Regions from separate parts of the Sporosarcina trichiuri genome, predicted to be linked through region 2. Evidence: predicted binding sites of a transcription regulator. Region 2 holds the regulator's gene; each other region holds the start of a gene.

Region 1 (9,924 bases), 1.1 Mb from region 2:
ACGTATGAACTTGACCCATCGGAAATCGGCAGCAAGAAACGGCTCCGCGGTCTGCTGGACTCAGATCAGATCGTCGAGACGGAAGACGGGAAATATCACGTCGTCATGGACCGGGAACTCGCTGAACTGTACTTGGTCAAAGAGGACAAAGGATTCAATATCCCGTATCTGATCGCTTCGATCATGGTCTATGTGCTGTTCCTCGGCTTCCTGTGGGCTGTCTGGAGAAAAGGGCGCGCTGCCCGTAAAGCCCGGAGCGTAAAATAAGTAAAAAAAGAGCCGTCATGGCTCTTTTTTTCATGGCTGGGCGGATCGGTCAGCGCTTGTTCAGGAAGAACACGGACAATGTGTCCGGACCGGCATGGGAGCCGATGACGGAGCCGATCATATGGATCTGGATATCCTGCGGATGGAATTTCTCGTCGATCAGGTCACGGAGCTCCTCGGCACCTGCCAGATCGTCCCCGTGACTGATTGCGACTGTCTGGCTGCCGATATCCTCCCCGCGCTCTTCCATCAGTTCGATGATGCGGCGGAACACTTTCTTCCGTCCCCGGTGCTTTTCAATAGGCACGAGCCGTCCGCTTTCCACATGCAGCAGCGGTTTGATGTTGAGCAGGCCGCCGAAGAAAGCACTCGCTTTTGACACTCGGCCGCCTTTGGCCAAGTAGTCCAGATCCTCGACGGTGAACAAGTGCTCCATATGTCCTGCCAGTTTACGGATCTTGCGTTCGATCGTACGAACGTCTTCTCCGGCGTCACGCATTTCAACAGCTTTCTCGACGAGCAGGCCGCAGCCGAGCGACGCGCAGCGGGTGTCGATGATGATTAGATTCATGCCGGGATTTCCTTCTTTCACCTGGTCCCGCATCATCACTGACGTCTGATATGTACCCGACAGCTCGGAGGAGAAAGCGATGTAGATGCCGTCTTCCCCGGAGGCGGCAAACTCTTTCCACATAGCAAGCACCCTGTCGGGAGATACTTGGGATGTCTTCGGCTGTTTCCCGGCACGGATCGCCTGGAACACTTCTTTCGAGTCGATATCGACGATGTCCTGATATTCCTTGCCGTCAAGCAGGACGGTCAGCGGAAGCAGTGTCACATCATGTTCATCCAAATAGGACTTCGGCAGATCACAGCCGCTGTCTGCAAAAATTTTCATGCGGATCCTCCTCCGTTCGTATTAGTCCAACTGCAGCCGGTCTTTTAACAATACGGCGATGCCGTCTTCGTTATTCGTCCGGGTCACTTCATTTGCAATCGATTTCAGCTGGTCGATCCCATTGCCCATGGCAACGCCGATCCCCGCGTAATCGATCATCTCGAGATCGTTGTCCTCGTCTCCGAAGGCGATGATCCGCTCCTGCGGCACACCGATCCACTTTGCGACCTTCGACAGGCCGACCGCTTTGTTCAGACCGTGCCGGATGATTTCGACGACATCCCACGGAGCGCCCCAGCGGCGGTGTTCGATCACTTGGGCATGCACTTCCTCGAGGTGCTCGCGGATCTGGTCCGCAGTCCCTTCAGCCCCCTGGATCAGGAGACTTGTCGGATCCACTTTCAGCGATTCGCGGAGATCCCCTTCCGTCACCGACGGACTGCCCATGCTGAAAATGTCGAGCAGTTTTTCATCGTGGTACTGCAAGTAGACATCATCCATCACTTCGGCGATGAGGTTTTTCAGCTTGAAGTCCTGCATAGCTTCTATGACATCACGGGCGACGGATAAGTCGATCGTTTCGTGGATCGTCTTCCAGGTGCGGTCGGTCGGATGGTGTACGAATGCACCATTGAAGTTGACAATCGGCGTTTTCAGTCCGAGCTGACGGTAATAGGCAGCGCTTGAGCGATACGGCCGGCCGGTTGCAATCATGATATGGTGACCGGCATCTTCCGCCTTTTTCAGTGTGGCGAATGTTTCGTCGGAAATGACTTTCTGGTCGTTTAGTAAGGTCCCGTCCAAATCGAGGGCAATTAAATGAGGTTTCAAGGCAAAAACGCCTCCTTCCTTCATTCAGTTTAGCCTTATATGCGGCGGCAAGTCAAAAAAGTGGCAATCCATGCGCATCTTTTGTTTTTGTAAAAAAGTATTGGTATGCTCTAAGCAAACAACTAAAGAGGTGACGGCTATGAAAATCAGGGAAGAACAATGGGGGACAGTCCCTCTCCTGCATATTGTCGATGAACAGACTGAATCACCGGAAATGCCCGTCGTCATCTTTTTCCATGGATTCACGAGTGCGAAAGAGCATAATCTGCACTATGCCTTCAACCTGGCGAAGAAAGGGATTCGGGTGCTGCTGCCGGAAGCGGCACTGCACGGCGTCCGTTCGGAAGATCTGGATGAAGTCCAGCTGAGCCTGCGTTTCTGGGAAATCATCCTGACCTCCATCGAAGAGGCAGGATTCCTGCACAGCGAACTGGAGCGGAAAGGCCTGCTGGCGTCCGGCCGCATTGCGTTCGCCGGAACGTCGATGGGCGGCATCACCACACTTGGCTGCCTGACCGCCTATCCATGGATCCGGACAGCTGCCGTCATGATGGGAACGCCGGGCTATGTCAAGCTGGCACAAGGCCAGATGCAGCAGTTCGAAGACCAGGGCTACAAACTCCCGATGAACGACAGAGAGATCCGCAGCCTGCTCGATACGCTCCGTACGTTCGATATGACGGAGCATCCGGAAAAGCTGGGGGAACGGCCGGTATTCTTCTGGCACGGCAAAAAAGATATGACCGTTCCGTTCGCACCGACACAGCAGTTCTACGAAGCCGCCAAAGGGGCCTATAGCAACCATCCGGAAGACTTCGTGTTCATGGCGGACAACCATGCAGGACATGCCGTTTCAAGGCCGGGCATGCTTGCGGCAGTCGATTTCCTGGCAGACCATTTGAACGGATGAAGCGGTTTTGCTATGATGGAGACAGAAAAACCGGAAGAGAGGGGAATCCCGATGGCTGACGAAATGAAAGAAAGCATGATGGGCGCTCTGGAGAACGTAATCGACCCTGAACTCGGTGTCGATATCGTCAACTTGGGTCTCGTCTACGATGCCGAACTGCTCGAAGGCGGCGTGGCGAAGATCACCATGACACTGACGTCGATCGGCTGTCCGATGGGTCCGCAGATCGTGGCGAACGTCAAACAGGAACTGATGGAGCTGCCGGAAGTGAAAGACGTGGAAGTCGATATCGTCTGGAATCCGCCATGGTCGCGTGATAACATGTCACGCTATGCCAAAATGGCGCTCGGCGTACGATAATAGGGAAGGGGCGGTGAATGCATACATGCATTTGCCGTCCTTTTTTGTTGTGTTTAACGGGATGCGGCTATGGATAGAGTACTAGGACAGGGAAGTGCTTCTCCCTTTACAGCACGTCCCGGCAGTTGTATACTAGTATTAGTCAAAGATAGTCAAAGTCAAACAAGGAATGAAAGTATACTACCATAGAATGAGGTGAAGGTTCATGAGAATGGACGGCGTACAGGAAGATCAGCGTTCCCCATTGGAGCAATATGGACGGAACCTGGTCGAAGATGTGAAGAACGGCAAGATGGACCCTGTCATCGGACGGGATGAGGAGATCCGCAATGTCATCCGGATCCTATCGAGGAAGACGAAGAACAATCCTGTGCTGATCGGCGAACCGGGCGTCGGGAAGACGGCCATCGTCGAAGGTCTCGCCCAGCGTATCGTGAAAGGTGATGTGCCGGAAGGGCTGAAAGACCGGCAGATCCATGAGCTCGATATGAGTTCGCTCATCGCCGGTGCCAAGTTCCGCGGGGAATTCGAGGAACGGCTGAAAGCGGTACTGAAGCAGGTGAAGGACAGCAATGGCGAAATCATCTTGTTCATCGATGAAATCCATACGATCGTCGGTGCCGGCAAGACGGAAGGCGCAATGGATGCAGGCAACATGCTGAAACCGATGCTCGCCCGCGGAGAGCTGTACTGCATCGGCGCTACGACACTCGATGAATACCGGATGTACATCGAAAAGGACCCGGCACTCGAACGGCGTTTCCAGCAGGTAATGGTGCGGGAGCCGTCCGTCGAGGACACGATTTCAATCCTGCGCGGCTTGAAGGAACGGTTCGAACTCCATCACGGTGTGCGGATCCACGACCGGGCGCTCGTCGCATCGGCAGCGCTGTCCGACCGGTATCTGACGGAACGCTATATGCCGGACAAGGCGATCGATCTGATGGACGAAGCGAGCGCGATGATCCGGACGGAAATCGACTCGATGCCGCAGGAGCTCGACCAAGTGACGCGGCGCATCCTTCAGCTGGAGATCGAAGAGCAGGCACTGACGAAAGAGAAGGATGCCGTGAGCCAGACCCGGCTTGCCGCCCTGCGGGAAGAGCTGGAAGAGCTGAAGGAATCCTCATCAGGCATGCGGGAGCAGTGGAATGAAGAGAAGAAGAAATTGCAGGAGGTCCAGGACGTCCGTGAACAGCTGGACCTGTACCGCCGGGAACTCGAGGACGCGGAGAACAAATTCGATCTCAACAAAGCGGCGGAACTCCGGCACGGCAGGATTCCGGCGCTCGAGCATCAGCTCCGTGAGCTGGAAGAGTCCTTCAAGGGCGGCCAGGAGAACAGCCTGATCCGCGAAGAAGTGACCGAAGATGAAATCGCGATGATCGTCGCCCGCTGGACCGGCATCCCTGTGACCAAACTGATGGAAGGCGAGCGGGACAAACTGCTGCGGCTCGGCGATACGCTGAAAGAGCGGGTCATCGGCCAGGACAATGCCGTCCAGCTCGTCACGGAAGCCGTATGGCGGGCCCGTTCCGGCATCAAGGATCCGAACAAGCCGATCGGGTCGTTCCTGTTCCTCGGACCGACCGGTGTCGGCAAGACGGAACTTGCAAAAACACTTGCCGGCACACTGTTCGACTCGGAGGATCACTTCATCCGCATCGATATGTCCGAATACATGGAGAAGCACAGTGTCTCCCGCTTGGTCGGGGCGCCTCCGGGATATATCGGCTATGAAGAGGGGGGCCAGCTGACGGAAGCGGTGCGCCGCAACCCATACTCGGTCGTCCTGCTGGATGAAATCGAAAAAGCGCATCCTGACGTCTCGAACATCCTGCTGCAGATACTGGACGACGGACGGATCACCGACAGCCAGGGCCGGCTCGTGAGCTTCACGAACACGGTCGTCATCATGACGTCCAACATCGGTTCGCAATACTTGGTGAGCGGCCAGTTCGACTCCGAAGAGCACGCAGCGGAGGATCTCGTCATGGCCGAGCTGCGCGGTCACTTCAAGCCGGAACTGCTGAACCGGATGGACGATATCATCATCTTCCATTCACTGACCGGTGATGCATTCGGCCTGATCGCCCGCAAAATGCTGCATGACCTCGTGGCGCGCCTCGCTGAACAGGAAATCCGCCTGACGTACGGCGAAGACGTCATCGACTGGATCGTCGACCAGGGGACCGATGCCGACTTCGGCGCCCGGCCCCTCAAGCGGTTCATCCAGCGCTACGTCGAGACGGCCGTCGCCAAAGAAGTCATCAAAGGCGAACTGCAGGAAGGCGAAACGCTGCACCTCCGCATGGAAGACGGCTCCCTCGTCATCGACAAGGAACCCGCAGCTGCATAATGTAGAAAAACCGCCCGGACCGGGCGGTTTTTTAACTGGATGAGCGGGGGAGTGATCATAAAACCGGAAAAGTGATCATAAACCAAGGAATACCGCTCATAAATCTGGAAAAGTGATCATAAATCTGGGTTTTCGCTCATAAACCAGCGAAAGTGATCATAAAAACCAAAATGTGCTCATAAACTTGCACGCAGCGCTCATAACTTCACAATTGAAGAGACCGACGACCGCCAAACGCGCGCGGAGAAAAAACAGAGCGCATCGCACACCACAATGCCGCGCAAAAAAGGGGCAAGTCAAGGGCTGGCTTGTCAGCTCCGCTGCGCTCCGCGTTTTCTGTGGTGTCGGTGGGCAAACTGGGATCTTCTGCTGGCAGCTGTGCTGCGGAAAACCGGAAAAGTGATCATAAAAGTGGGAAAGCGATCCATCAACCAGGAAAAGTGATCATATAAACGGGATACCGCTCATAAAACTTGGAAAGTGAACATAAACCCGGGATTCCGCTCATAACTTCACATGTTACCTGCTCCCGTGGCACCGCCACTGCGCCTGACATGCGGGTGAGCCGCGAAACATGCACTGCCAGCAAGTCAAAAGACTGGCTTGTCTGCTCCGCTGCGCTCCGCTTTTTTTGTGGTGCCGTCGCGGCAGGGGGAATCGCCTGCAAGCAGAGTTGATCACAAATCCGGGATTCCGCTCATAATTCTCCTGAAATGGTCACTGCCGCCCCGGTCAAACCTCTTATAAACCGAGCGGCCCGGCCCCGCACAGACCTGTTTCCAGGCATAAAAAAACAGCAGAAAGGCAAATCGCCTTTCCGCTGCCGTCTCACATCAAAGATCTGCCACTGGCTCGTCCGGAATGAGCGCTGTAATGATGAACACCATAACGGACAGAACAAGGGAGACAATGATGCCGGTTGTGAATTCGAAAGTCGGTACGTTCGCAATGGCGCCTGCCACGTAATTGAGCATGGACACCAAAAGAAAGGACCAGACAAATGTCATGATGAATCTCACTCTGCATCACCTCTAGCCTGTGTTTTCAACTTCCATCATAGCACAGCTGCTGGGTCCCGCCTACACTTTCCCCGTAAACTGCAAAAGAGTTTGACGGAATCGTGTCACTGAAGTTGAAATTCCGGTGAAATCCATTTATAATTAACACCAGGTACTAATAATAGATAATAAGGAACGGGGTATGAGCTATGGGTGTTGGACTTCTCAGTATTGGCAAGTATGTCCCTGAACATGTGCTGACAAACGGAGAGCTTGAAAAGAGAATGGATACATCCGACGAATGGATCCGTACGCGCACCGGCATCGAAGAACGCCGGATCGCCGACAACTTTACAGATACCTCAGACATGGCCTATGCAGCTGCAAAACAAGCGATGGAGAAGGCAGGCATCACGGCAGACCAGATCGGCATGATCCTGGTCGCAACCGTGACACCGGACCAGCCGTTCCCATCCGTGTCGACGATGCTTCAGGCGAAACTTGGTGCATCCAAAGCAAGTGCGATGGATATCTCGGCAGCATGTGCAGGGTTCATGTACGGTGTCGTCACTGCCAAGCATTTCGTCGAAGCGGGTACGTGTGACTATGTACTCGTCGTAGGCGTGGAGAAACTTTCGAAAATCACCGATTACAAAGACCGCAATACCGCTGTTCTGTTCGGTGACGGTGCAGGCGCCGGGATTGTCGGAAAGACGTCCGGGGACCGCGGCATCCTGTCCTTCGAACTCGGTGCGGACGGAACAGGCGGCGAACACTTATATCAGGACCGCTATCTGCGCATGAACGGACGTGAAGTATTCAAGTTCGCTGTCCGGCAGATGGGCCAGACTGCCGTCAATGTCATCGAAAAGGCGGGGCTCGGCAAAGAGGATATCGACTTCCTGATCCCGCACCAGGCGAACATCCGTATCATGGAAGCCTCCCGTGAACGGCTCGGGCTGCCGCCGGAGAAGATGTCGAAAACCGTCCACAAATACGGCAACACGTCAGCCGCCTCCATCCCGATCTCACTGTTTGACGATCTGGAGGAAGGGCGCATCAAAGAAGACGATGTCGTCGTCCTCGTTGGCTTTGGCGGCGGACTGACATGGGGCGGCATCTGCATGCGCTGGGGAAAATGATCTGCCATCTTGACTAATTCGAACCGGCCGATAATCTTTCGGCCAGACACGAAACGAAGGAGAGTTCAACCAATGGAAAAACGACGCGTAGTCATTACCGGAGTCGGGGCCGTTTCCCCGGTAGGCAACACAGCGGAGGAATCCTGGAAATCCGTACTGGAAGGCAAATCCGGTATCGGACCGCTCACCCGTCTCGATCAAGAACAGTTCCCGGTGAAAGTGGCGGCAGAAGTGAAAGATTTCGACATCGAGGAATATATTTCACGGAAAGACGCACGCAAGATGGACCGGTTCACGCATTATGCGATGGCCGCTTCCATCATGGCGATGAAAGACGCAGGACTCGAAAAGCTCGATGAAGACACAGCGCTGCGGACAGGTGTCTGGATCGGTTCCGGTATCGGCGGCATGGAAACCCATGAAAAGCAGTTCCTGACGTTCCAGGAAAAAGGCTACCGCCGTGTCAGCCCGTTCTTCGTCCCAATGATGATTCCCGACATGGCGTCTGGACAGGTCTCCATTTATTTTGGCGCGAAAGGTATCAATTCGTGCACAGTGACGGCCTGTGCCTCAGGTACGAACTCGATCGGCGATGCATTCGAGGTGATTCGCCGCGGCTCGGCGGATGTCATGATCACAGGGGGAGCCGAGGCTCCGATCACAACCATGTCCGTCGCCGGTTTCTGTGCGAACACGGCGCTTTCACTCAACCCGGATCCGGCCACAGCTTCACGGCCGTTCGATAAGGAACGCGATGGCTTTGTCATTGGCGAAGGTGCCGGTATTCTCATTCTGGAAGAGTACGAGCATGCGAAAGCACGCGGCGCGGAAATTTACGCGGAGATCGTCGGATACGGATCGACAGGGGATGCCCACCATATTACTGCCCCGGCACCGGAAGGCGAAGGGGCCGTCCGAGCGATGCAGCAGGCGATTGAAGAAGCCGGGATTTCACCGGACGATATCGGCTACATCAACGCACACGGCACCAGTACTGCTTACAATGACGCTTTTGAAACAATGGCGGCAAAGACCGTGTTCGGCCAGCATGCATATGAACTGGCCATGAGCTCGACCAAATCCATGACCGGCCACCTGCTTGGCGCAGCGGGCGGTCTCGAGGCGATCTTCACGGTCAAGGCGTTGAAAGAAGGCGTACTGCCGCCGACAACGAATTACGAACACGAAGATCCGGAATGCGATCTCGATTACATTACCGAAGGTGCACGGAAAGCGGATGTCGGCTACGCGATGAGCAACTCGCTCGGGTTCGGCGGCCACAATGCGTCACTCATCTTCAAGAAAATCTGATAGCAGCACAAAAAGAGCTGTCCCGGCTAAAGGGGACAGCTCTTTTTTTTGGACAGACCCTGTTGTAATCCGCGGCGGCGGGTCATATGTTAGAACACCATCAAGCAAGAAAGGGACGGAGCCGATGACACGTTTATTCCTATTCCTGTTGAGCTACGGGCTGATCGTGACGACCTGTACAACGATGATCACCTATCTGAACTATACATCGATGGGCTTTGACATGCGCGCCGTCATGCTGTTCATCGTCCGCTCTGCGGATTTCGCGCTCTTCCTGGGGGCGGTCGTCCTGCTGCTGCTTACCGTTTACGTCCGAGTCCCATCGCGGCCTCCATCTTCGTAAGGGTCGCCGAGGCAGCTGCATTCGCTTTTGCAGCACCTGCATCGAGGATGGCATCCAGCTTATCGGATTCCATCAGCTGATGATACTTTTCCTGGATCGGCGCAAGGTGCTCGATCACACTCTCCGCCACGCCCGCTTTGAACGCGCCATATCCGAGCCCGTCGTATTTCCGGACAAGTTCATCGATTGGAACGCCCGTCAATGCGGATTCGATGATCAGAAGATTCGAAACGCCTGGCTTATTCTCAAGGTCGAAACGTACAACACCCTCCGAATCGGTCACTGCGCTTTTGATCTTCTTTTCAATCTGCTTCGGCGTATCCATCAGGAAGATTGTCGCCTTCTTGTTCGGATCGGACTTGCTCATCTTCTTCAGCGGATCCTGCAGCGACTTGATGCGTGCGCCGACCTTCGGGATCCTCACTTCGGGGATTGTCAGCACGTTATCATAACGGCGGTTGAACCGTTCCGCCAGATCGCGTGTCAGTTCGAGATGCTGCTTCTG
Region 2 (9,924 bases):
TGAAGGCTTCAGGATGTTGGACGCATCGATCGCCCCTTCTGCCCCTCCGGCTCCGATGAGCGTATGCAATTCGTCGATGAACAGGATGATATTGCCCGCCTGGCGGATCTCTTCCATCACTTTCTTCATACGATCCTCGAATTCACCACGGTATTTCGTGCCCGCGACGACAGTTCCCATATCAAGCGTCATGACCCGCTTATCACGCAGGATCTCCGGCACTTCGTTGCTGACGATCTGGAGCGCCAGCCCCTCGGCGATCGCCGTTTTTCCGACACCCGGCTCCCCGATGAGGACAGGGTTGTTTTTCGTGCGGCGTGCCAGCACTTCGATGACCCGTGTGATCTCCTTGCCGCGGCCGATGACCGGATCGAGCGTGCCTTCCCGTGCAATTTCGGTCAGATCGCGTGCCAGGCCGTCCAGTGTCGGTGTTGCAGCCGACGCATTCGCGTTCTGGCTGTTCGCACTTGCTGCATCATCACTGCCGAGCAGCTGGAGCACCTGCTGCCGCGCTTTGTTCAGGCTGACACCGGCATTGTTCAGGACGCGTGCCGCGACACCTTCCCCTTCACGGATCAAAGCGAGCAGGATATGTTCCGTGCCGATGTACGAGTGACCGAGCTTGCGTGATTCGTCCACCGACAGTTCAATCACTTTCTTCGCCCGGGGTGTATAATGGACAATCGGCCCGACGTCCTTGCTGCCTGTGCCGATCAGATTTTCGACCCCGGATTCGATCGTTTCGAAGCTGACACCGATCGCTTCCAGTGCTTTTGCAGCGATGCCGCCGCCTTCACGGATCAGCCCGAGCAGGATATGTTCAGTGCCTATCGCTTCATGCTTCAGTCGGATCGCCTCTTCCTGAGCGAGCTGAAGGACCTTTTGCGCACGTTGTGTGAATCGGTTAAACATCATATTTCTTCCTCTCCTTCTGCACAGACTATTTTTCTTCATCATACCTATCTATATTCAATGGGACCGCTGAACAATCGGCAGTTCCGCGAATTGACTTTGACTATCTTTGATTAGGTTATCGGATTATCGTCTTCTGCGCAAAAAAGACGCTTACGGCGACTCCGGATTCCGGCTGCTGTCCTCCGTCCTGCGCTGCAGCCGTTCCCTGAACAGCTTCGCCCGGCTGCTGTCCAATTCTTCGGACGTCAGCTCTTCCCCCTCGTAGTTCTGGAGGAAGCCGGACTGCATGAAGACCATCAGTTCGTTCAGTATATTCATATCGACATCTTCAATCAGACCGAGGTCGATGCCGAGCCTGACATCGGACAGGCACCGTGCCGCTTCCGCTGAAGGGAGCAGCCGTGCGTACGACAGCGTGCCGAGCGCGCGGAACACACGATTCTCGAGTGCCAGTCTGGACTTGCCGAGCAGCATCTCCCTGGATTTCCGCTCATGGGCGATGATCCGGCTGACGATGTTGGCGAGTTCGGCGAGTATCTCCTTTTCCGACTTGCCGAGTGTCAGCTGATTGGAGACCTGGTAGACGTTCCCCGGCGCTTCACTGCCTTCTCCGTAACTCCCCCGGACGGTCATGCCGAGCCGCGAGACAGCCGGAATGATCCGGTTGATCTGCTTGGTCATGGTCAGCGCCGGTAAATGCAGCATGACCGAGGCGCGCATGCCGGTTCCCGTATTCGACGGGCAGCTCGTCAAATAGCCGAATTGCTCATCGAATGCATACGGCAGCCGGCTCTCCAGCAGATTGTCCGTCTCGTCCGCCTTCTGATAGGCATTTTCGATCTGGAGACCCGGATAGATGCATTGTATGCGCAGGTGGTCTTCCTCATTGACCATGATGCTGACGGTCTCATCTTCCGACAGCAGGACGGCCCCGTACATCACCGCATCCGCCAGCTGAGGACTGATGAGGTGCTTTTCCACAAGCGTCTGCCTGTCGAGTTTCTTCAAATCACTCATTCTGGTATAGGAATACCCTTTTTTCTCCGGGATAAGCAGCGCATCCGCAATGAGCTCCCCGATTTTTTCCGCTTCCTCGTGGGGGAAGGAAATCGGGAACCGGAACCCGCGGAGATTGCGGGCAAGACGGATGCGGGTCGACATGACAATATCGGAATGCTCGCCATGCGGGACCATCCATCCCGTCACGGCGTTCTGCATGTACTTGTCATTCCCCATCCGAAATCCCTCCTTCAGCCGGTTCCGCAGCCAGCTTGCGCTTCCACTCGTTCACTTCATCGCGCAGGACAGCTGCCTGTTCGAATCGTTCTTCCTGGATGGCCTCCTGCATGCTGGCCCGGAGCGCTTCGATCTTTTTCCGGATTGTCATCTTCTCATTGAATGACGCCGGTATCTTTCCCGTATGTGCCGTGCTGCCATTGTGCAGTTTGCCGAATACCCGCGGCAGCCGTTCACGGAATGTGTCGTAGCAGACCGGGCAGCCGAATTTACCGATTTCCAGGAACCTGTGGAAGGTCAGACCGCATTCCGGACATTCCGGCATCCCCTGGTTCCCCCGCGTCTGCGGCTGGATCGCTTCCCCGGTCAGCCACTGAGAGAGGAACTGCTGGATCGACATCGGCTCCTGCTGGGGACTGAAAGAAAACGTCTGCAGATTGAAGGCGCACTGGTCACAAAGGTTCCGTTCCACCGGCCCATTCGGCGTCTCCTGTTTCAAAATGACCGATACCGGCCGTTCCTTGCAATTTTCGCAAAGCATGATAATACCACCTCACTGATTGGTTGGTTGTCCGCTCATTCGGACTGGTCGTAAAGGAGCGAAAACAGCATTGCCTGAAGCACCCGCGCCCGGATCACTTCCCGTTCCTGCAGGGGATAGTGTTTAGCGGCATGATCGACCGCCGCCAGCATCAGGCGTGCTTCGCGTTTCGTCACCGCCTGTTCAGCGAGGAGCCGGTAGATGATATCTTCCGTCATGACGGAAGATGCCCCTTCCTGCAGACTCTCTAAAATATGATCGACGAGCTCCTTGCGTGAATTGGTCTGTATGCGGTGGATCCGGATGTACCCCCCGCCGCCCCGCTTCGACTCGACAGCGTACCCCCGCTCGATCGTGAACCGAGTCTTGATGACGTAGTTGATCTGCGAAGGGACACATTGAAATTTCTCAGCCACTTCATTGCGCTTGATTTCCGCGATTCCATTATCTTCATGTTCGATAATCGACTTCAAATACCCTTCTATGATGTCGGAAATGTTTCGCATCGTTTTCACCTCTTTTGCCGGCAGTTTCTTCCGTTGACTTTGACTATCTTTGACTTAATTGTACCGCAACGGAGGAAGGCTGCGCAAGGATTTTGCCGCGGCGCAGCAGTATGCAGCAAGCCCGAATCAGTTGAACGCTCCCTGCATAGTATGATAAAATTGAATGCGTGAAAGATCCTGAGGATTTTTTTCTGACCTCTTTTTTCCTCTCCTTATGTTTGATCCCCAAACAAAAAGCTCCGGGTACACCCATACCGACGGAGGAGATTTACGTATGAACTGGTACGAAAAACTGAGTGAGTATTTCCCAATCGAAGAGATGAAATCAAAAGAGCATATGGACGCCCTGCTGAAAGATAAGCACAATGTCTACCATAAGGATGAAGGGCCGAAACATGTACTTATGTACGTGGAGACCGAATCATTCGTCTTTGTCGATTATCTGTTCGTGTCCGCAGCGTCCCGCGGCGAAGGACTCGGCAAGAAACTGCTGACCAAGCTGAAAGAGAAAGGGAAGCCGATCCTGCTGGAAGTGGAGCCTGTCGATTACGAAGATACCGACACAGCAAAACGGCTGAAATTCTATGCCCGCGAGTCATTCCACCACGCCCAGCGGATCGGCTACAGCAGACGTTCGCTTGCAACAGGCGAGCATACGGACCTCGAGATCCTGTACTGGTCGCCGGATGATGCGGATGAAGAAACGGTCTATGATGCGATGAAGATGACGTATGAAGAGATCCACACGTATAAAGACGATGAGTTTTACGGGGAATCATACGATCCTTGCCATCAAGTGTTAACATTTAAGACCGAAGGCAAACCTAATATCCTGAAAGAGTTCGCAACAGTCGGCGCGTAAGCCCGATGGTTCCATAGAAAAAGCAGAAGCCGTTTCCAGCGCTTCTGCTTTTTTCGTTATTCTCCGAGCGATATATTCGTCATTTCCTTCACCGGCAGGAACAGCTCGCCGGTTTCCTGATAGGTGATGGCAAGCTTATCGCCTTCCTGGATGTATACAGCTTCCGGGACGGATTCCGTTGAAATGAGGAAATTCCGGCCATCCGACGATTTCACCGATACGATCGTATAATCTCCGGCTGATTCCTTATAGACCCGCTTGACCGTGATGGCGGCTTTCGCTTCTGCAGAATTGGAACTTCCCTCCACAGAACTGCCTCCCCGCTGGAGAGCGGTCTTATACAGCTTCAGCGCATCCTTCGGAGAATTGCCGTAGACCGAGATTTCCGGGTTGGCAGCGGATACGATGAAATAATTCTGCAGGAACCCATTGGAATCGAGGACAGGCACAAGCCAGCTCGCTTCCCCGTAGAAGTTGTAGAGCACAGGCATTTCACCGGACCACTTCTTCTCGATAAATTTCTTTTCGATGATCTGGAGAGCCCCCTGGGAGTCCATATAGGATTCTTCCAGATCACCGGTATAGTACGTCCCCTTCCCTGTCCGGCCGTCTGTCAGTGAATAGCCGAGCATCGAGTCGACGCCCTCTTTCGGGCTCGTGAAATCGGTGAAATAATACATCCGCCCGTCTTCCGAGAAAATCGGACTGACATTCGCTTCCGTCCCTTCATCGGACGGCAGTTTGACATCCTTCTTACCGACGACCGAATTCCAGAAACCATGGATGTATTTGCCGAAGTAGCTGTTCTGGAGGCTGACCGCCTGCGGGGAGACCGCGCCATCGATATAGTCCGGAATCTCCGCTAGCGGGAATTTCTCCGATTCGCCCGTCATCGGATCGGTCATGATGATCCCTTTCACATCGAATCCGTTCCTGGCAGTGATGAAGTCCCCGTACGACCGGATGTAGTGCGGATTGCCGTCATCGTCGATTTCGAGCTGGACGTCCCCGTAGAAGATGAGATCCGGGAACTCCAATCTCATATGACGGCCGACCTGTTTGTTGAAATAGGACGTCTCCGTATAGGTCATCTCGGAAGCGATGAATTTCGGGTTGTCCGCAGAATCGGTCGCACTCATGCGGAAGTAGCCGGGTGTCGTCTTGCCGTTCCACCATTTGAAGAACCCTGAGAACTCGACAGGGGCGATGTAGACGAAGTCGTCCTTGACTTTCTGGATCTGCAGATGGCCCAGATCGTAATAGCTCGTGTCCGGCACCTGGCCGAATGCTTTCTTCATCTTGTTCCGTGCGAATTTCGGCGGGACACTTGCCGGGGTCTTCGTTTCGTCGAACGCCTCGATCTCCACCTGCTGGTCCATCTCCACCGCCTCATACTTGGTGTCTGCGTTGAAGAGCGGCGCGGTGAGCACGTAGATGCCCGCTCCTGCTGCGAGGACAGCAGCAATCCCTTTCAATTTACGCATCATGCCGGTGTCAGCAGCCGTCCCGATGATGGCGGCCGCCAGAATCAGTGCCCACAGGGAGGACCAGTGCTGATCCAGGCTGGTCGTGTAGTAGAAAACGGCGATCCCGGCAGTCAGCAGGACTGCAGCCGAGACAAACAGTCCAGCCCGGAGACCTGTGCCGCCTCCCTTTTCTTCCGTGCCCAGCTTCCTGGAGAACGGAACCGCAAGCAGTGCTGACAGAACGCCTGCCGCGAGAGAAAAAACTAGTAAGTGAATCATTGCTTCGCCCTTCTTTCCGAGGTAGACTTCTTTTCTGTCTTACCATACGGATGAGAGCGCAATCCGTTTCACTTCACATCCCCCATTTTTCCGAAAGACCGCAAAATCGCGGTACACATGGCGAGGAATACGACAATCCATGAACCGACTGCCAGAAAAGCCATCCCTTCCGACAGGACCGATACAAACGGCAGCTGAAGCGCTTTTGAAAACTGGAATGTTCCGGCTGTGTACATGGCCAGCGGGAACACCATACTCCAGATCTGCGGATTGTAGCGGATCGGCGGACGGTGGAATCCATAATGCCAGATCGTCAGGATCACCAGCAGAGGGATCCACCAGGTGCCTGTAATCCAGAAGAACAGCGTGAATCCTTTCAGGAATGGCGTAATCTCATTGATAAGCGGGAAATACTCGGCATGCAGGATCAGACTGGAACCGGCAAGTGTCGTGATCGCCAAGGCGCCCATGCTGATCCAGTACGGCGGCGATAATTCGCCGTAGGAAAACCGGACAAATGCAAAGCGGTAGAAGATGAGGGCCATCAGCGGGAGATAGAGCATGCTGCCCAGGAAGTACATGGATAACGATGTGAACAAAAGGATGTCCTGATGCTGATGGACAGATGGCGACAGCAGGGTTCCAAGCACAGCAATGGATTGTGTCGCGACAGAGGACAGCAGCCATGTGCCATTGAACCCTTTTTCAAGCGGCGGTTTCTCTTTCCGGATGGTCATCGCCGTGAAAAACGTATACATAATAACAGCCCAGAGGATGAGTGCGGTGAACCAGAGGACTTTCGCTATCATGATGCAGCCGCCTGTCAGCAGCAGCTGGCTCCCGAAGACAGCCGTCCCGGCAACCAGAGTGAAAAAGCCCGCTCCTTTGCTGTGGCTGACGACATCAACCCGCAGTTCACGCGGCCAGCGGAACAGACGTATCAGCGTCATCAGCCAGAGGACCGTATACAGCACTGTATTGACTGCGATCAGAATAGGCGCAAGTCCGTGGAATCCAAGCAGGTTGAGCCCGACTGCGAGAGCGCCCGTAGCCATGACGGAGGCGAAACTGCCTGGAAACAGATGCTTGGCCTGCTTCATCAGTATATCGATCATCGTTCTGTCTCCTTTTTCGTCTGAGAATAATTACACTATTCCCCACTCAGCAGCCGGCAAGCCTGAAAACGCTGAAAACCCGCCTGCGGCAATAGCAGGCGGGTGCATGGAACGCATTTACAGTGACCGGCGGATTTTGAGGATGCGCACCATCCGATGGCCGAATATGCCGGCAAGGACTGCCAAAATGACATCTTTCGGGATTGTCGGAAGCATCCAGATCCAGGCGATTTTATACGTGAATGCATCCGGCGCGGCTGCCCAGAGCTTGTACGCCGCGTACATCCAGTTCGTGCCGATCGCATAGTTGATGACGAATCCGATAAGTGCTGCAGCGATGAAGGCAGGCAGGGTGCCTTTCTTCTCGACGATTTTACCGGCAGCGTATGCCACAGCTATGAAGGAAAGGATAAAGCCGAATTGTGTACTGACGACCGTACTGAAACCTCCGCCGAATTTTGCGAAGACCGGCGCGCCGGCCAGGCCGATCGCCATATATACCGTCATGGCGGCAGCGCCGTAGCGGCTTCCGAGAAGCAGGCCGGCCAACGTCGCGAAAAACGTCTGCAGCGTGATCGGCACGCCGCTGACCGCCATCGCGGGTATGAAGTACGTAATATTCGCCCCGATCATCATCAAAGCCGCGAACATGGCGGAATAGACGAGGCCGAGTGTACCGGATATCGTTTTCGACCGGTTCGGTTTCATTGCTGCTGTTGTTCCCATCCCAGACACCCCTTAACTATTTGTATGGATTAAGAATAAGTGTCTTTTGGATTTGTGTCAACTCAATTTTAACTTAGGTTGACTCAATTTCAGTCAAAAAAAACGGACAGGCGCTTCCCCGTCCGTCAGCGGCGCTCCCCTTCGTCTTTCGGGAACAGGAAAAATGAAATGACCCCGCTGACGATCATCGCGCCTATCGTTATATACAATCTGGACATGACGGGCACATCCGTATAATTTCTGCTTAGCATCACCCAGGCGATCCCGCCGACCAGCAGCGCAATCGGGATGATGAATTTAAACGCCCGCATAGCAATCCCCTTTCCGTACTTGTCCACCAGTTTACCATATCCGGCCGGGGATGGGACAGGGCCGTATACCTCTTTCCTCCGATCACCGGCTGCCATGATGGAGACATCAATTCGTCTATTGACGGAACTCTCAAACAACGGTATGATATGTTCAATAATTATTACAACTGAATAGTCATTCTTATCAAGAGAAGCGGAGGGACTGGCCCTGTGATGCTTCAGCAACCAGCCATATGGTCAGGTGCTAATTCCAGCGGATACAGGATCCGGCAGATGAGGAGAAGACAATCATTATACAGATGACAAAGCCTTCTTCGTTTTGCGAAAAGGCTTTTTTTCTATTCACTGCTTCAGCGCACTGCCGCAAGAAAGGACGGATGATCAGATGGACTTATTGGAACGCTTGAAAAACGAAGTGCTCGTCGGCGATGGCGCAATGGGGACCTTGCTGTACGCCGAAGGGCATGATTTCTGTTACGAACAGCTGAATGTGGAGAAACCGGAACTGATCGGAGACATCCACCGGCAGTACATCGCTGCCGGCGCGGATATCATCCAGACGAACACCTACAGCGCCAATGCGGTGAAACTCGCCCGGTACGGCCTGGAGCACCGTGTCAGGGAATTCAACGAAGCGGGCATCGCCATCGCAAAGGAAGCTGCCGAAGCCGGCGGTCAGTACATACTCGGCACCATCGGCGGGCTGCGCAGTGTCGGTAAGAACGAAGTCTCTCCCGAAGAAGTGCCGGCGATCGTCCGGCAGCAGGCGGAAGTGCTGCTCGCCGGCGGTCCGGACGGCCTGCTGCTGGAAACGTACTATGATTTCGATGAACTGAGCGCGGTCGTTACCCAGTTGCGGAAGCTTACAGATATCCCGCTGATCGCGCAAGTGTCCATGCACGAACCCGGGGTGCTGCAGAACGGACTTCAGCTGAATGAGGCGCTGCACCGTCTCGAGTCTCTCGGCGCCGATGTGGTCGGTGTCAACTGCCGGCTCGGCCCGTATCACACCATCCAGGCATTCGAAGGGGTCGACCTGCCGGAGAAGGCATTCCTGTCCGCCTATCCGAATGCCAGCCTGCTCGACGTGGAGGACGGCCGGATCGTCTATGTGTCGGAGACGGATTATTACGGGAGAGCGGCAAAGATGCTGCAGGAAGAAGGCGTCCGGCTGATCGGCGGCTGCTGCGGCACGACGCCTGCACACATCTCGGCTGTTAAGACGAGGCTGGCCGGAACGGTGCCGATCTCGGAAAAGAAAACTGCAGAGCGTAAACCGGTCATCATCCGTGAACCGGAGCCGGCCCGCTATGAGCCGCTGCACGAGAAAGCGAAGCGTGAACGGACGATCCTCGTGGAGCTGGATACACCGAGGCACCTGGAGACGGAAAACTACCTGGAAGGCGCAAGACAGCTGAAAAAGGCAGGTGCGGACGCCGTAACGATGGCGGATAACTCCCTCGCCTCCCCGCGCATCAGCAATGTGGCCATGGCGTCCCTCGTGAAGCATCAGGATGATGTCCGGCCGCTCGTGCACATCACATGCCGCGACCGCAACCTGATCGGACTGCAGTCCCATCTGATGGGGCTTGATGCACTTGGTATCCACGATATTCTCGCAGTGACCGGGGATCCGACGAAAATCGGGGACTTCCCCGGGGCGACCAGTGTCTATGATGTATCGAGCATGGAGCTGTTCCAACTCATCAAACAGCTGAACAAAGGGATTTCCTTCTCCGGCAGACCGCTGCGCAAAAAAGCGAATTTCTCGGTTGCGGGCGCCTTCAATCCGAATGTCCGTGTCGTGGAGCGCGCGGTCAAGCGGCTGGAGAAGAAGATTGAGAACGGCGCGGATTATTTCATCTCCCAGCCGGTCTATACGAAAGAGAAGATCATCGAGATCCATGAAGCGGTCAGCCATCTCGAAACACCGATCTTCCTCGGAATCATGCCGCTGACGAACAGCC
Region 3 (9,924 bases), 720 kb from region 2:
GCCCCTTCTTTCGCCACCTGGATCAGGTGCTGGTCACGGAGTGCCTCCATGACGGAACGGGTTTCCCGTTCCGAGAGGCCGGCTGTCTCCGCAAGCGGCCGCCTGCCGATTGGGCCGGATGTCTTGATGAGCTTCAGCACAAGATACCTTTGCTGGAGCACGGCCATCATGTCAGGGACCAGCTTTTCCTGCGCCTCCACAATAACCGGTTTCAGAAAGACTCCTCCCTTCATTCATTCGCCTGCTTGCCAGGACGATATCCGTCCTGAATGGTTGGAAAGCGTCCCACTAAAGTTAAAAAAATAGAATAGCTTGATACTCCAAGTATACAACCTATTCCCCCCGGACACAACTCTAAACATTACTCGCCGAAAAGGAGCACAAGATCGGCGTATCCGATGTTCCCATAGCAGAGGACCCGTCCCTCCTGCTCGATCACCGGGATCATCAGCATATATTGTTCATGCTTACTGTCGTCTTCTTCAATATTCACGGAAGTCCATGTCAGCGGATACTCCTCGCTGACAAGCTGCATCATCTGTTCCGCCTCATCGCACAGCGGACAGCCCGGTTTCGTATAAAAGATCACGTGCATGGCAATCCCTCCTGTCTGTATCCAGTGTAAAAGGAAAAAGCGGTGTGTGCAACATGGATCGCTGCACACACCGCTTATACATCACCAGCTACGGCCGGCGCCGCCTCCTCCGCCTGAGCCGCCGCCTCCGAATCCTCCGAAGCCGCCTCCGCCGGAACCGCCGCCGAAGCCGCCTCCTGAGCCGCCTCCAAACGAACCCGGGAAGAAGATCGGGCCGACACCGCGGCTTCTGCCTCCTGGCCCGCCGCCGCGTCCGCCTCCTCCGCCTCTTCCGGAATTAGCGAATATCTGGATGAGGATGAACGCGATGACGATTATCGGTACAATCGGGATGCCTCCTCCTCCTCCGCTGTCGCCTTCGTCAAATGTTGCGACAGGGAGTTCTTCACCATTCAGATCATACTCTTTAGCGATTTCATTATAGAATGCTTTGTAGGCTTCCATCACAGCGTTTGCCGGCTGCTCAGCTTTTAAGTATGGCTTTGCAACTTGATCAATAATGCGGCCGACTTTCCCATCAGGCAAAGCGCCTTCCAAGCCGTAGCCTACTTCAAGTCGAAAGTATCTTTTATCTGCTTCATCCTTTGTAGTTGTCACTACTAGAAGAGCACCGTTATTTTCCTTTTCATCACCAAGCTGGAATTCCCGCAGTTTATTCAATGCGAATTCTCCGATCGGCCGGCCACCAGTATCCGATACAATCAGTACCGCAAGTTCTGCTCCCGTTGCCTTGTAAAGTCTCTTCCCATAGTCATTGATCTGCTGGATTTCCGATTCAGACAGTATCCCCGAGTTATCTTGGACAATATCTACACCGCGTGCATTAGCTGACGGCAGGATTGCTGCCGAGAGCATAAGCAGCATGCCGAGCAGGGCAAGTGCCCGGACAGCTGTCCGTTTCATTACTCATCGTCCCCGAAGTCGACGCTCGGCGCCTGTTCGGCACCTGCTGCCGCTTTAAAATATTCCTTCTTGTCAAAGCCGAATACCGATGCAACGAGTTTGCCCGGGAAACGCTGCACTTGCTTATTGTAGGATGCGACTTCTCCGTTGTAATCCTTGCGTGCGACGGCGATCCGGTTTTCAGTACCCGCCAGCTCATCCATCAGCTGGGTGAACTGTTTGTCGGCCTTCAGCTCCGGATAGTTCTCCGTGATGGCAAGAAGACGGCTCAGTGCTCCGGACAGTTCGTCGTTCGCTGCGGCCTGCTCTTCCGGTCCGTTCGCCCCTGCCAGCTTCGAGCGGGCGTCCGCAATATTCGTGAAGACTTCCTTCTCGTGCTTCGCATACCCTTTCGCCGTGTTCACCAGGTTCGGGATCAGATCGACCCGGCGCTGCAGCTGGGTTTCGATTTGTGAATAGGCCTGATCAACGTTTTCTTCCGATGTGACAAACCTGTTGTAGCTCGGAACTAATATCAATCCCAGTACAACAATGATTCCGATGATAATGACAATCGGCCCTAATAACTTTTTCATTTTGCCAGCCCCCTATAGTGTTTTCCTTTCAGGAGTTTACCCGTACTATCGAGTACTCCAAACGTTCGGTCTATATGGTAATACGGCCGGCCGCCCGAAAAGTTCCGGATTGTACGCAAAAACCCCTGACTGCGAACATAGACTGTTCACGATCAGGGGTTTCTGATTGTTGTGATGTCCTCGGCGGGAGTCGAACCCACATTTTAAGCTTCGGAGGCTTACGTGCTATCCATTGCACCACGAGGACGTTTTGTTTTCTTGTTTAGCGGACAAATAATAGTATACTTGCTGAGAAGCCGAAATGCAACAGGTAATTTTCAAAGCGTTATATTTGACCTTTGTTGACCATACTCTGTATGATTAAGACATGGTTAAGCGGGGCACCGTTTTAACATACGACCATCTTCATTCATCAAAAGGAGGAACGGAACATGAACTTGATTCCTACAGTTATTGAACAGACGAACCGCGGCGAGCGTGCGTATGATATTTACTCCCGCCTGCTGAAAGACCGCATCATCATGCTCGGCAGCCAGATCGATGACAACGTGGCAAATTCCATCGTTGCCCAGCTGCTATTCCTGGAATCCGAAGACCCGGATAAGGACATCTCGATCTACATCAACAGCCCGGGCGGCAGCATCACTGCTGGTATGGCGATCTACGACACCATGCAGTATATCAAGCCGGACATCCAGACGATCTGTATCGGTATGGCCGCTTCCATGGGATCTTTCCTATTGGCAGCGGGTACGGAAGGAAAGCGCTATGCTCTCCCTAACGCCGAAGTGATGATCCACCAGCCGCTCGGCGGCGCGCAGGGTCAGGCGACTGAAATCGAGATCGCTGCGAAGCACATCCTCTTCATCCGTGAAAAGCTCAACAAAATCTTGTCGGAGCGTACCGGCCAGCCGATCGAAGTGATCGAGAAGGATACGGACCGCGACAACTTCATGACCGCTGAACGTGCGAAAGAGTACGGTCTCATCGACCATATCATTACGCGTAGCGACATGCGTGAATCGGAAAGCAAGTAATGGAACAGACAAGGCGTCCCGTCAACCGGGACGTTTTTTTCTGTTCACGCTTCCCCTTCGATGAACGCAGTCAGCGTCGCAGCTGCCTGTTCTTCATCTGCTCCTTCGGTGATCACCTGGACTGTGCTGCCTTGGGCGATAGCTAGGCTCATGACGCCCATGATGCTTTTGGCATTGACCTGCCGCTCATCCCGCTTTACATAGACATCCGAAGTAAACCGGTTCGCCTCCTGCACGAACAGGGCCGCCTGTCTCGCCTGCAGGCCGGGTTTAATCTTCACTTCTGCTGTTTTTTCGATCATTTCCCTCTCTCCTATCCGTTACGTTATTCCGCCCACCCGCACTTTTTCGGCGATTTCATCGATTTTGCGGAGCCGGTGGTTGACCCCCGACTTGCTGACGGGTCCTCCGGAGAGCATCTCTCCGAGCTCCTTCAGCGTGACATCCTGATATTCCACACGCAGATGCGCGATTTCCTGCAGACGGTCCGGCAGCGATTCCAGGCCGATCGTCGACTGGATGAGCTTGATGTTCTCCACTTGGCGCTGGGCTGCTCCGATCGTCTTGTTCAGATTGGCCGTCTCGCAGTTCACAAGCCGGTTCACGCTGTTCCGCATGTCACGCACAATCCGGATATCTTCGAATCGCATGAGAGCGACATGCGCCCCGATCAGGCTGAGGAAGTCCGCAATCTTTTCCGCTTCCTTCAAATACGCCACGAACCCTTTTTTCCGTTCGATCGACTTTGCGTTCAGCTGGTAGTCGTTCATGAGCTCCACAAGAGCGTCGGAATGCTCCTGATAGAGCGAGAATACCTCGAGGTGATAGGATGACGTCTCCGGATTATTGACGGAGCCGCCTGCCAGGAAGGCTCCGCGAAGGTATGCCCGTTTGCAGCAGTCGTTCGGGATGATGTCTTCCGAAATCTTCTGGTTCGACTGGAATGTATTCGTCAGGATGTCGAGATCGTCCAGTAATTCCCGTGCTTCTTCCCGGATCCTGCAAATATACACATTGTTCTTCTTCAGACGCATTTTCCGGCGTACGAGCAGTTCCACTTTGAATGTATATAACTTCTTCAGATTGGAGTACAGCCGTCTCGCAATGGCAGCGTTTTCCGTCTGCACATCCAGCATGATCATCTTATTGGAAAACGACAAGACCCCGTTCATGCGGATGAACGCGGCGATTTCCGCTTTCGTGCAGCAATCTTCAGTTTCGATCTGCGTCAGTTCTTTCTTTGTTTCCGATGCGAAAGACATGATCTTCCCCCTTTCCCGGCGGTGGTCACGCCTCTTCTTTGCATGGTTCTTCTGCCAGTATGTCCTCCATGAACCACCGGGCCACCTTATCGGCATCGTGCAGCACACGGCCGTCTTTCGCGAATGCGATGTCCTCCTGTACGATTTGGGGAACGAGTTCTGCAAGCCTGTCCAGATCGCACTCGACCGGCCAGGAGGTGACTGCCTGGCCGGCTGCTGTCAGTACCGGCATAAGGTCCTTGCTGTTCAGCAGGACGGCATCCAGGAACGGCTCCCCGACATGATCGTACAGCGCAGCGACATGTTCGGACGCCGTGTATCGGTACGTTTCCCCTTTTTGGGTTGTCAGATTGCCGACATAGACTTTCCTCGCAGCGCTCAGCAGCACGGCATCCCGGATATCCTGCACAAGGAGCGACGGAAGGATACTCGTATACAGGCTGCCCGGACCGACGATGATCAGGTCCGCTTCGCGTATCGCGCGGAGCGTCTCCGGCAGCGGTTCAGCATCCTGCGGTGACAGATAGACCCGGCGGATCTTCCGTGCGTACATCGGGATCTTCGATTCGCCAGTGACAATCGTTCCGTCCTCCAGCTCAGCGTGCAGTGTTATACGTTCATTGGCCGCCGGCAGCACTTCCCCTTTGATGTTCAGCACTTGGCCCATCTTTTTGATGGCCGTAGCGAAATCACCTGTAATATCAGTCATCGCCGCAAGCATCAGATTGCCTAATGAATGGCCATCCAGGCTGTCCTGGGCAGTGAACCGGTATTGGAACAGCTCTTCGATCAGCGGTTCCACATCTGAAAGCGCTGCCATCACTTTTCTTACATCCCCTGGCGGCGGGATATCATACTGATCCAGCAATCGGCCGGAGCTGCCTCCATCATCTGCGACTGTCACGACCGCTGTCAGTTCGAGAGGATGTTTTTTCAGTCCTCTTAAAAGTGTGGACAGTCCCGTGCCGCCGCCGAAAACCACTACTTTATTGCGTATTGCAGAAGGCTTCATAACGTCAGCCCTTTCTTTTTTCAATATGCTGATGGGTCACATAAGTTGTATAGTCGTCTTTGAAGAGATTTCCGAAATACTCCGCAAGCGTGACGGAACGGTGCTGTCCGCCTGTGCAGCCGAATGCGATGACCACTTGTGACTTGCCTTCCTGTTTGTATTGAGGGATCAGGAATTGGAACAGGTCCGTCAGCTTGCTGATCAGCGTCTGGGTATCGTCCCATTTCAGGACATAATCATAGACATCCTGGTCGAGACCCGTCTGAGGACGCATCGCCTCGATATAATAGGGGTTCGGCAGGAAGCGTACATCGAACACGACATCCGCATCGATCGGCATTGCATGCTTGAAGCCGAACGATATGAAGTTCAGCGTGAAGTTCTCTCCTTCGCCTGCCGAGAACTCCTTGATGATCTTTTCACGGAGTTCCTTCGGTTTCATGACGGACGTATTGAAGATCGACTTGGCGCGTCCTTTGATATCGCTTAAGAGACCCCGTTCTTTCCGGATCCCTTCGAGCGGCTGCCGGCCGTTTGCCAGCGGGTGGGACCGTCTCGATTCTTTGTATCGGCTGACGAGTGTTTCATCATCCGCTTCGAGGAACAGGATCCGGGTCGTCACATTGTCCATCCGGTTGACACTGTCCAGTGCATCCAGAAGCGCGTCGAACAGACCGCCGCCCCGCGTGTCAATGACAGCTGCGATTTTCGGTTTTTTATCCGAGGATGCCAGCATCAGGTCGAGAAACGTCTCGAGCAGCTCAGGCGGCAGGTTATCGATGCAGTAATAGCCCATGTCTTCGAAACTCTGCATGGCGACCGATTTTCCGGCCCCCGACATGCCTGTGATGATGACCAGTTCCAGTTCCTCCGTAAATGCCTCATTATCCATCCGTTCAATCACCTTCCATGGAGTGTTGAATTTTTTCATCCAGCAGGACGAAATCTTCCGTGTACGTGAATGTGCCGTACTGCATACCCGGTTCTGACACTGCAAAGAGGAGATTTGTGCGATCCCCTTCCGCCATCGGCAGCGTGCGCAGCGCTTCTTTCGGATGCCATTCGAGCTTCCCTTCCACGGTATCCTCCATCGGCGTGCCGATCAGGTCATGGCCGGTGAATGTATAGAGCATCCACTCATCCACTGTTTCGTCCCCTCTGCGGATCACCATTGTGTAGATGCCTTTCAAATGGGGGTCCACAGGAGTCGCTCCTGTCTCTTCCGTGAATTCACGGATGGCTGTCTCGACGATCGATTCCCCTGCGTCCATTTTCCCGCCCGGAGCGACGTACCAGCCTCTCCGTGGTTTTTTGAGCAACAGTACCTGACCATCTTTTTCTACTAGCAGATTAACAATTCTTTGCATACACGATGCCTCACTTCTTTTGTTCACATAGTTTTAAGTATAATCGATTTCATAGGAAAACGACACAAAAAGAAGCTGCCGGCAACGTACTTTCCGGCAGCCTTCAAAAGTATTTAAAAATAGGGGGTCAATCAACACTTTTAGTATATCCCTTTTATATTGCGGGAACATTACAAACACATTAATGTTGCGTTAAGGAAAGACTTTTACACTTTGGTTTCGAGGGCGTCGTTCAATTCCTCGACGTATTTCTGGCAGGACTGGGCTGCAATACTTCCGTCACCTGTCGCTGTCACGACTTGACGGAGAAGTTTTTCACGGACGTCGCCTGCGGCGAAGATGCCAGGAATTTCCGTTTCCATCACTTCGTTCGTCTTGATGTACCCATGCTCGTCAAGGATTCCGAGATTCTTGAATGGTGCGGTTATCGGGTCAAGTCCGATGTAGATGAACATACCTTCCGTCTTGAATTCCCGCTCGGAGCCGTCTTTCGTGGAGACCAGTGTCACGGAATCGACCTTGCCGTCTTTTCCATGGACCTCTTTGACAGTCGTATCCCAGATGAAATCGATCTTGTCGTTTGCGAAAGCGCGTTCCTGAAGGATCTTCTGAGCCCGCAGTTCATCGCGTCTGTGGATGATTGTCACTTTGCTCGCGAAACGCGTCAGGTACGTACCTTCTTCGACTGCCGAGTCTCCGCCGCCGACGACGATGATCTCTTTGTTTTTGAAGAATGCGCCGTCACAGACCGCGCAGTAGCTGACACCGCGGCCGGTCAGTTCAGTTTCGCCCGGGATGCCCATCTTGCGGTACTCAGCACCTGTCGTGATGATGATACTCTTTGTTTTATACTCTTTCCCGCCTGCGGTGATCGTCTTGTATTCCTTGCCGTCTTCGATGCCGCTTACGTCCCCGTATGCATACTCCGCTCCGAAGCGTTTCGCATGGTCGAACATTTTAGTGGAAAGATCCGGCCCGAGGATCGACTCGAATCCCGGATAGTTTTCAATTTCTTCCGTGCTTGCCATCTGGCCGCCCGGCACACCGCGCTCCAGCATGAGCGTATTCATATTCGCGCGGGCAGTATAGACGGCTGCAGTCATACCTGCAGGCCCTGCGCCGATGATCACTACATCATAGATTGTTTCAGCTGACATTCAAGCTCCTCCTCTTTCGGTAGTTCTTCTGTCCAAATCGTATAAGTTTTTCGATGTTCCATCAACTAATCTGCCTGTACTCCAGGTGTTCCGGCTTACTCAGGAGAAGTTCGGCAGGAAGGTGAATAACTCGCCGACGTACTTGGTCAGTGTCTGCGTACTGATGCCGTACTGTTTGGAGATGCCTGTCTTGGTGATCCCTTTGGCGCGGGACGAACGGAACATATAATCAGCAGCCGCAGCAATCGCGGGAGGGTTCTTGAATGGGTATTGTTTCTCAAGGCCGATTTCGAACAGGGAGAACCACATCTGGAACAAGTGAGTTCCCTGACGGTCAAGCGGTCTGTTCTGTTCATACAGGTACTCCGTCGCCGCCATCGCCCGGTTGAACGCCTTATCGGCCGCCGTGTCTTCCACGAGCTGATAGTCAAGGCTGCCTGCCAGTACAAACTTCTCGAGATCGGACAGTTTTTCTACGTCAATGTATGCCGGATGGGCGATGATCTCCTGTTTGTGGATCGACTTCCCAAGTAGGAAAAACCCGAACATCCGCTCACTCCTGTACATATTGCCGATCTTTTCAAGGAGGAATTGCTTGTCCTGCACATAGCTTGAGTCGTCCTCTAATTTCTGCAGATCCGCATCGAGCCATGGTTCCAGCCCTTTCTTCGATGGGTCGAGTTCGATCAGCCGGGCGAATGCCTCCTCCGCCTGCTTGCGGCGTCCCGAGAAAAAGGCCGCTTGCGACAGCCAGAAGAAAAACCCTTCGTCTCCTTCGAAGCCTTTCCGCTGGATGCTCCTGAGCCAGTAGTAGGCTTCCGGGTGGCAGCCGATGAGGGCGAACGTCGCGCCGAGCTTATATCTGTGATCGAACTGGTACGGGCGGATCTTTTTCAGCAGATCGATGAGCGGCATCAGCTTCTCCTGATCGCCTTCATAATAGTAGAAGACCGCCAAGTTGCACAGTGCATGCACATTTCCCTTGTCGTTCTTCAGGATATCGTACAGCAGCTCCCGGGCATCCGCTGTCTCCCCGCGGTAGAAATAGGCGAGCGCCAAGTTATTATACGTCGTCCAGGACTCCGGATAATCGGCGATGATGTCCTCGAGTACACCAACGGCTTTATCGAATTCCCCCGACTCCATCATCCGCCGGGCTTTTTCCTGAAGCAGCAGGACCTCTTCGTCCTCCGGGTTCTCTTCCGCCAGGAACGCAGCTTCCTGTTCGGCGAATTCGATGATCTCCTTCGCTTCCTCGTACAGTTCCCCAGACGGCGCCCTTTCGGTGTATTGTTCCGCAAAGAGGCGTGCTTCCCTCAGCATACCGAGATGCGCATGCACTTCCGCAAGATAATAGACGACATCCGCGTCCTGCGGTGCTAATTCAAATGCCTGCAGCAGCAGTTCAAGTGCTTCATCGAACCGTCCCTCCTCCATGACCATAACACCGTATTGCGTCAGGATCCGGGGGTCGGAAGGACTCAGTTCGGCTGCCCGCTTCAAGTATTTCAGCGCTTCCTGGAACTGCTCCTTCTGGATTTCGGTCAGTGCCCGGGCGTAATAGAAGTCACCATTCGGGACAAATGGGATTATGTTAGTTGTGTTTTGATGATGATTTTTATCCAAACAGATTCCTCCGAAAAAACAAGAAGGAACGATTGAGGACGCCCCTTCTTGCAATGTGTCTTCAGTATACCATATCTTCTTTCCCTCAATGCTAAACCTTCGGGACATCCGTCTTCCGCCTGGCAGCTTCTTCTTCTGTGAAGATGATGCGGACAGGGTTGCCACCCGCCATGGCGCCCGGCGGAATATCTTTGTTGACGAGCGACGCAGCGGACACAACAGCTCCGTCGCCGATAGTCACGCCAGGGAGGATCGTGCAGTTCGCTCCGATCATGACCCTATCGCCGATGATGACATCCCCGATCCGGTATTCATCCGTCAAATACTCATGCGCAAGGATTGTTGTGTTAAAGCCGATGATCGTGTTGCTGCCGATGCGGATCCGTTCAG

The links. The regulator CtsR, encoded in region 2, represses protease genes until heat stress. The targets are predictions, from matches to a motif close to ATGGTCAATAAAGGTCAAACA.
Region 1: QWT68_RS08140 (ATP-dependent Clp protease ATP-binding subunit) is a predicted target of CtsR. The motif match lies at 3,405-3,425, and genes of this name have one in related genera.
Region 3: clpP (ATP-dependent Clp endopeptidase proteolytic subunit ClpP) is a predicted target of CtsR. The motif match lies at 2,402-2,422, and genes of this name have one in related genera.

Annotation. Positions count from the first base shown of each region.
Region 1 covers NZ_CP129119.1:1,532,720-1,542,643, reverse strand. The annotation lists gene QWT68_RS08165 (alpha-amylase family glycosyl hydrolase) at 1-267, shown strand, start outside; gene QWT68_RS08160 (DegV family protein) at 317-1,165, opposite strand; gene QWT68_RS08155 (Cof-type HAD-IIB family hydrolase) at 1,187-1,996, opposite strand; gene QWT68_RS08150 (prolyl oligopeptidase family serine peptidase) at 2,136-2,906, shown strand; gene QWT68_RS08145 (metal-sulfur cluster assembly factor) at 2,958-3,266, shown strand; gene QWT68_RS08140 (ATP-dependent Clp protease ATP-binding subunit) at 3,472-5,625, shown strand; gene QWT68_RS08135 (DUF2929 family protein) at 6,459-6,644, opposite strand; gene QWT68_RS08130 (beta-ketoacyl-ACP synthase III) at 6,833-7,765, shown strand; gene fabF (beta-ketoacyl-ACP synthase II) at 7,838-9,076, shown strand; gene QWT68_RS08120 (YuzI family membrane protein) at 9,201-9,419, shown strand; gene trpS (tryptophan--tRNA ligase) at 9,376-9,924, opposite strand, start outside.
Region 2 covers NZ_CP129119.1:2,610,333-2,620,256, reverse strand. The annotation lists gene QWT68_RS13155 (ATP-dependent Clp protease ATP-binding subunit) at 1-915, opposite strand, end outside; gene mcsB (protein-arginine kinase McsB) at 1,066-2,151, opposite strand; gene QWT68_RS13145 (UvrB/UvrC motif-containing protein) at 2,141-2,692, opposite strand; gene QWT68_RS13140 (CtsR family transcriptional regulator) at 2,728-3,198, opposite strand; gene QWT68_RS13135 (acetyltransferase) at 3,473-4,060, shown strand; gene QWT68_RS13130 (hypothetical protein) at 4,117-5,805, opposite strand; gene QWT68_RS13125 (tellurite resistance/C4-dicarboxylate transporter family protein) at 5,874-6,920, opposite strand; gene QWT68_RS13120 (biotin transporter BioY) at 7,038-7,646, opposite strand; gene QWT68_RS13115 (hypothetical protein) at 7,772-7,957, opposite strand; SAM riboswitch class I at 8,136-8,237, shown strand; gene QWT68_RS13110 (bifunctional homocysteine S-methyltransferase/methylenetetrahydrofolate reductase) at 8,343-9,924, shown strand, end outside.
Region 3 covers NZ_CP129119.1:270,978-280,901, reverse strand. The annotation lists gene QWT68_RS01650 (sugar-binding transcriptional regulator) at 1-233, opposite strand, end outside; gene QWT68_RS01645 (glutaredoxin family protein) at 362-595, opposite strand; gene QWT68_RS01640 (TPM domain-containing protein) at 677-1,498, opposite strand; gene QWT68_RS01635 (LemA family protein) at 1,498-2,073, opposite strand; tRNA gene QWT68_RS01630 (tRNA-Arg) at 2,249-2,320, opposite strand; gene clpP (ATP-dependent Clp endopeptidase proteolytic subunit ClpP) at 2,481-3,110, shown strand; gene QWT68_RS01620 (HPr family phosphocarrier protein) at 3,155-3,412, opposite strand; gene whiA (DNA-binding protein WhiA) at 3,431-4,372, opposite strand; gene QWT68_RS01610 (gluconeogenesis factor YvcK family protein) at 4,398-5,384, opposite strand; gene rapZ (RNase adapter RapZ) at 5,389-6,276, opposite strand; gene QWT68_RS01600 (NUDIX domain-containing protein) at 6,281-6,751, opposite strand; gene trxB (thioredoxin-disulfide reductase) at 6,958-7,908, opposite strand; gene QWT68_RS01590 (tetratricopeptide repeat protein) at 8,008-9,534, opposite strand; gene QWT68_RS01585 (acyltransferase) at 9,626-9,924, opposite strand, start outside.